DNA from 2 places in the Pseudarthrobacter sp. TAF60_1 genome. Region 2 is predicted to be linked to the other one. Evidence: riboswitches for the same ligand, from Rfam matches in the RefSeq annotation. Region 2 holds a riboswitch; the other holds the start of a gene.
What was found. Region 2 has a riboswitch for thiamine pyrophosphate ahead of AB4Y73_RS02505 (bifunctional hydroxymethylpyrimidine kinase/phosphomethylpyrimidine kinase). Riboswitches for the same ligand answer to the same signal wherever they lie in the genome.
Positions count from the first base shown of each region.

Region 1: another riboswitch for thiamine pyrophosphate. It lies ahead of thiC (phosphomethylpyrimidine synthase ThiC); the one in region 2 lies ahead of AB4Y73_RS02505 (bifunctional hydroxymethylpyrimidine kinase/phosphomethylpyrimidine kinase).

Region 1 is NZ_JBFRDI010000003.1:481,303-484,705, forward strand. It holds gene thiC (phosphomethylpyrimidine synthase ThiC) at 1-1,749, opposite strand, end outside; TPP riboswitch at 1,745-1,852, opposite strand; gene AB4Y73_RS05765 (VOC family protein) at 1,971-2,846, shown strand; gene AB4Y73_RS05770 (hypothetical protein) at 2,962-3,399, shown strand.
Region 2 is NZ_JBFRDI010000002.1:54,123-57,525, forward strand. It holds gene AB4Y73_RS02500 (Rne/Rng family ribonuclease) at 1-1,243, shown strand, start outside; TPP riboswitch at 1,362-1,459, shown strand; gene AB4Y73_RS02505 (bifunctional hydroxymethylpyrimidine kinase/phosphomethylpyrimidine kinase) at 1,553-3,124, shown strand; gene rplU (50S ribosomal protein L21) at 3,397-3,403, shown strand, end outside.

The DNA.
Region 1 (3,403 bases), on a different contig from region 2:
CATGCCGCTGTAGATCCCGGCAATGGCGGCCTGGGAATCGGCCGAGCCGTATTCGTCCCGGATATCCTGGCTGATCCTCATTGAGCAAAACTTCGGACCGCACATGGAGCAGAAGTGTGCGGTTTTTGCCGGTTCAGCCGGCAGCGTCTCATCGTGGAACGCCTCGGCGGTGACCGGATCAAGGGACAGGGCGAACTGGTCGCGCCAGCGGAATTCGAACCTTGCCTTGGACAGGGCATCGTCCCGCTCGTGGGCGCCCGGGTGGCCCTTGGCGAGGTCGGCGGCGTGCGCGGCGATTTTGTAGGTGATCACGCCGGTCTTGACGTCGTCCTTGTTGGGCAGGCCCAAGTGCTCCTTAGGCGTCACGTAGCAAAGCATGGCCGTGCCGTAACGCGCTATTTCTGTGGCGCCGATTGCAGACGTGATGTGGTCGTAGCCGGGAGCGATGTCGGTAACCAACGGTCCAAGGGTATAGAAGGGGGCGCCCTTACAGAGCTCCTGCTGGCGTTCCACATTCTCCCGGACCAGATGGAACGGGACGTGGCCAGGGCCCTCCACCATCACCTGCACGTCGAAGTCCCAGGCTCGCTGGGTCAACTCGGCCAGGGTGTCCAGCTCGGCGAACTGGGCAGCGTCGTTGGCGTCCGCCGTCGAGCCGGGGCGCAGCCCGTCGCCCAGGGAGAACGCGACGTCGTACTTCGCGAAGATCGCGCACAGCTCGTCGAAGTGGGTGTACAGAAAGTTTTCGCGGTGGTGGGCGAGGCACCAGCCTGCCATGATGGACCCGCCGCGCGAGACGATGCCTGTGACGCGGTTGGCAGTCAGCGGCACATAGCGCAGCAGGACGCCGGCATGGATGGTCATGTAATCCACGCCCTGCTCGCACTGTTCGATCACGGTGTCGCGGAAAATCTCCCAGGTCAGCTTGTTGGCCTCCCCGTTGACTTTCTCCAGCGCCTGGTAGATGGGTACGGTGCCGATTGGCACGGGGGAGTTGCGGATGAGCCATTCACGGGTGGTGTGGATGTCGTCCCCGGTGGACAGGTCCATCACCGTGTCTGCGCCCCACTGGGTGGCCCACTGCAGTTTGTCCACTTCCTCGGCGATGGAGCTGGTGACGGCGGAGTTGCCGATGTTGGCATTGATCTTCACCAGGAATGCCTTGCCGATGATCATCGGCTCCGATTCAGGGTGGTTGATGTTGTTGGGAATGATGGCACGGCCGGCGGCCACTTCGCTGCGAACCAGTTGCACGTCGCAGTTTTCGCGGAGGGCCACGAACTGCATCTCCGGCGTCACCACACCGCGCCGGGCATAGTGCATCTGGGTGACGGTTTTGCCGCCGACGGCGCGGCGGGGCACCGGCTGCGCCCCCTTCCACTCCGCGGAGGCGGCGCCACGGCGCACGGCCGATTTGCCGTCGTCGAGCAGGTTCCGTTCCCTGCCGCTGTACGGCTCGGTGTCACCGCGCGCTTCGATCCAGGCGCGCCGGAACGGGCTCAGACCCACCACCGGATCGCTGCCGGGACCGGCCGTGCGGTAGACCCGGAACGGGCCGTTCTCTTCCCCGTTGGGTGACGGGTCGAGAGCGATTTCGGTGACAGGCACCCTGATTCCGGATCGTTCATCGTTGATGAAAGCCAGCGAATGCGCTTTGAGGGACTGGGTTTCCGCCGGTTGACGAACAGCCCCGGAGGCACTGGCTGCCCCATTTTGGGCATGGATGGGCCGTGTTTCTTGCGTATTCAATGGAATACTCACTTCCTTCGCCGGCATTACCCGGACAGGTTCAACGGTCGCAGGCTGCGTTAGCCCGATCTCAGCCCCTGCAAGGGCACCCGTGTGGTCGAGACGAAACTACCACAGCCGGTACGGAATGCCTCAGAACACTTGAATTAAATTGAAGCTTCAAGTAAAATTGCATGCACAACGGCTTTCAACCCGAAGGCCGGCGGACCGGGAGCGTTCACATGACTGCAGAAGCCACCAGCCAGGATCTTCTTCCTGCCGACCTCTCCATGGGCACGGTCATGCTCAAGGTAGGCGACATGAAGCTGATGACCGACTATTACCAGCGGGCACTTGGCCTGGAAGTCGTCGCCGAAGAAGACGGCGGCCTCTACATCGGCCGTCGCGGGCGCCCCGTGGTCCACTTGGCGCCCGCCCCGTCGCTGCAATTGCCCGGCAGGGGAGAGGCCGGCCTGTTCCACACGGCCCTGCTCTTTGAAGACCAGTCCGCGCTCGCTGCCACCGTGGCCACCGCCGCCCAGTATGAGCCCCGACTCTTCACCGGAAGTGCTGACCACCTGGTCAGCGAAGCCTTCTACTTCAACGATCCCGAGGGCAACGGCATCGAACTCTACTGGGACCGTCCGCGCAAGAACTGGTCCTGGAACGGCACCGAAGTGGTGATGGACAGCCTGGCCCTGCCGCCCCAGCGCTACCTCGAACAGCACCTGAGCCAGGAATCCCTGGACGGCCAGCTGGGCTCCGAAGCGGGAGTGGGCCACATCCACCTCCAGGTGGGCGACGTCCATTCAGCGCACGAGTTCTATGTGGGCACGCTGGGATTTGAAAAGACGGCGGGCTGGCATGGGCAGGCTCTGTTCGTGTCGGCTGGCGGGTACCACCACCACATGGCCATGAACGTGTGGAACAGCCGCGGCGCCGGACCCCGCAAGGACACCCTCGGGCTCGGCGAGGTGCTCATCGAAGTGCCGTCCGGAGACGACGTCGGGGCGCTCGCAGACCGCCTGAAGGTCGCCGGCGTGGCCTCCCATCACACGGGGTCCGAGCTGCGCTTCGAGGATCCGTGGCGCAACAATATCCGGGTTGCTGTCCGCTGACCCGCCCCTGGCCGGAAGTGCGGCCTGCCATGTACTAGGCTGATTTCGAACGGCCGGGGCTGCATTTGATGCTGCCCGTCGGGGCCGCACCGTCGACGGAATGAGGGTTGTTCCCATGGGCTTCACTGAAATCTTTGTAGCTACCCACGATGCCGCGCTGAAGCGTGCCGGGATCCTTGATGCCGGCGGCTCGCCGTCGGGACCCGGACTAAGGATTCCAGGAGTCAGTGACTTCGAGATCGAACAGCTAGGCGACCTCGCCGGTACTGCCGTCCACGCCGGTGGTGAGGGCTATGAACTCGCCATGGTGGACGTTTCCAGCGATTCCCTCCTTGGCGTGCCGCCTGCCATGGTGCGGGCTCTCGCGGACCTCCTCACCTATGAAACTGAGGGTGAGGGCAATGTGCTGGACGACGTCGCCGAAGAATGGGCCGCCCAGGACGACATGCCCTTCAATGCAGCCGACGCCCGGACGTATGTGCACCAACTAGCCCAGCTCGCCAGCGGAATAGACCACGCAGACCGTACCGGTTTGTACGTCTGGTCGTCCTAGCGCC
Region 2 (3,403 bases):
GGACGTCAACACCGGCAAGTTCACCGGCAGCGGCGGCAACCTCGAGGAAACCGTCACCAAGAACAACCTCGAAGCGGCCGAGGAAGTGGTCCGCCAGCTACGGCTCCGCGACATCGGCGGCATCATTGTCATCGACTTCATCGACATGGTCCTCGAATCCAACCGCGACCTCGTGCTCCGCCGCATGGTGGAATGCCTGGGCCGTGACCGCACCAAGCACCAGGTGGCGGAAGTGACGTCGCTGGGTCTGGTGCAGATGACGCGCAAGCGCATGGGCACCGGACTCCTGGAAGTCTTCGGCGAACAGTGCGAGACCTGCGCCGGCCGCGGAATTGTCACCCACGACGATCCAGTGGAGCACCGCCGCGCCAACACTGTCGCTGCCGAGCACCACGTGCAGCGTGCGGACAACCGTCCGGATACGCAGCGCCCGGACAACCAGCGCAATGACACCCGCCCGGATGCCCAGCAGGGCGCCCGGACTGACCGGAAGCGCCGCCGCGGCCGCGGCGGCCAGCCCTTGGATGTGGCGCCGGCAGCTCCGGTGCAGATCCATACTGTCCACCCTGATCCGAGCGACGCCGAGCGCCACGCCAAGGCTGAGGCTACGAGGGCGGCCCTCGCCAACATCGCGGCCGCCGCGCATGCCGCCCACCTGCACGACGACGAAGTAGCCCACGCCGCTGCCGGCAAGGCCTCCGCCACAGAAGCCCCGGCTCCTGCGCCCGCACATCCGTCCGAGACGGACAACACGGGCCGCCCTGCCGCTGTGCTGACGTTCGGTGGCGAGCAGGTAGTGCTGCCGTTTGTGGAGCACCACGAGGAGCAGCCGCAGGCTCCGGCACTGACTCTTGACCGTCTGGCGGAGGCGTTCGCCAAGCTTGGCGAACCGGCACCGGTTGCCGCAAGCGCTCCGGCCGAAAGCCAGCAGGCCGCAGAGCCGGCCCGTCAGGCGCCTTCGCAGACTCCCGCCCAGGCCCCTGCAGCGGTTGAGAAGGACTACTCCGACCACACCGAGCAGCCCCGTGCCCGCCGTCCGCGGCGAAACCGGAGCGCCAGCCGCGCGCAGGGCGCAGCCAACGCCACCACGGTGGAGCATCACGAGGCAGTTCAGACCGCCCCCGCAGGCCATACCCATGCTGCCAAGGCGCCGGAGCGCACCGGTGTCCCGGCGGCTGTTGCGCCGAAAGAAACCAATGCGCCGATTATCCTCGGCGTAGGCGTACCCGCCTCGGAGCTCTGACTCTTCGCGGGGATACCCGCCAGGATGCCCGTACCTGCCCCCTTCCCGGGGGCGCGTGCGGGCATCCGTCGTTCCGCCTTCATCTGACGTTGCGGGGGGCGCGGAAACGCTAGGGTGGATTACTGACACGGGGTGCCGCGCAAAGGGCCGGCTGAGATCCACACCCGTTGAACCTGTCCGGTTAGTACCGGCGAAGGGATGTCTCCTGTGGCTTCTACCTATGTCCTTCCTCCCGCAACCCCCGAAAACCCCGAAAACCCCGAAAACCCCGAAACTTCTGATACCCCGGAAAGCCCGGACGCTGCTTCAATGCGTGCTGCCCGGCGCCCCGCGCTCGGGTCATCGACTTCCGAGGCCGTACTGCGTGATACCCCCCGCGTTCTGTCCATCGCCGGATCGGATCCCTCCGGCGGGGCAGGTATACAGGCCGACCTCAAGAGCATTGCCGCCCTGGGTGGCTACGGCATGGCGGCCATCACCGCCCTGACCGTTCAGAACACCCGGGGTGTCCAGGATGTCCACGTGCCGCCTGCCGCCTTCCTGCGCCAGCAACTCGATGCAATCAGCGATGACATCATCATCGACGCCGTCAAGATCGGCATGCTGGGAAATGCAGAGGTGATTGACACGGTCCGCAGCTGGCTGGAGAAGGTGCGTCCCGCCGTCGTAGTTCTGGATCCCGTCATGGTGGCCACAAGCGGGGACCGGCTGCTGAAGGAATCGGCGGAAGCTGCACTGCTCGCCCTGCTGCCGCTCGCTGACCTGATTACCCCCAACCTCGCTGAGCTGGCCATCCTCGCGGACCAACCGCAGGCCCGCGATTGGGCCACCGCGCTGGAGCAGGGCAATCGCCTGGCCGCGGCTAGCGGCGCCACCATTCTGGTCAAGGGAGGCCATCTCGACGGCGGTGCGTGCCCGGATGCCCTCGTCAACGCCGCGGGGCTGCTCTCCGGGCCGGTGGTGGAAGTGGCCGGAGACCGGATTCCCACCCGCAACAGCCATGGCACCGGCTGCTCGCTTTCCTCTGCCATGGCCACGGCACAGGCCCGGCTGGGGGACTGGGAAGCGTCCCTGCGGCAGGTGAAGCCTTGGCTTGCCGGCGCGCTGCGGGCTTCGGGACTGCTGGAGGTTGGGGGCGGCAACGGTCCCATCCACCACTTCCACCATGTCCAGCAACGGCCGGCTATAGGGAAACCTGCCACCGGGGAACCCGTTGCCGAAGAATTCGTAGCCGGCGAGTTCGCCGGGACCCTCCGCCAGGCGGCGGCCCCCGATCTGGACGCCATCTACCGGCTCGACTTCATCCGCGGGCTGGCAGCCGGGACCCTGGGGGAGGACCAGTTCGCTTACTACCTCGCCCAGGATGCCATCTACCTCAACGGCTATTCACGTGCGCTTGCCCGAGCCAGTGCACTGGCTCCCACGGAAGCCGCCCAGCTGTTCTGGGCCAGGTCCGCCCAGCAGTGCCTCGAGGTTGAATCGGAACTGCACCGCACCTGGCTCAGCACACGCACGGTGGAGCACGTCCTGGGCGCGGTCACCAAGTCCTATGTGGACCACCTGCTGGCAGCCTCCGCCGCCGGCAGTTACGGAGTGCTGGTTGCGGCTCTTCTGCCGTGCTTCTGGCTCTACGCTGAAGTGGGCCAGACCCTACATGCCCAGTTCCTGGCCGCGGGAGCACCGGAAGAGCACCCGTATGCCGAGTGGCTCCGGACCTACGCTGACGAGGCCTTCGCGCAGGCAACGCGCGAAGCGATCGCCTTGGCCGACGAGGCAGGCAGCAAGGCGTCAGCGGACGAACAGGCCGCCATGCTCCAGGCGTTCAGGCACTCGTGCCGTTTCGAAGTGGATTTCTTCGACGCGCCGCGCCTGCATGCCTGAACCTCTGCGGTGGCTGGAGCCGGTACGATAGTCGGGCACGGTTTCGGATTGTCAGGACTGGGCCTCCTAGTGGGACCTATCACAGACAACCGGCCGTAACCAGCCTCATTTGCAGCCGAAGGCGAAATTAGCGTATTCTAGATCTTCGGTGCTTACGCCAACACTTGGGTTATGACCCCACGGCGTTGAGGCACAGCGGGAAACCCAGCCAGTTTTGGTTCCGGGCCCGCACGCAAATTTAGTTATAAACGTCGAGAGAAGTGAGTTCCCAAGTGGTGT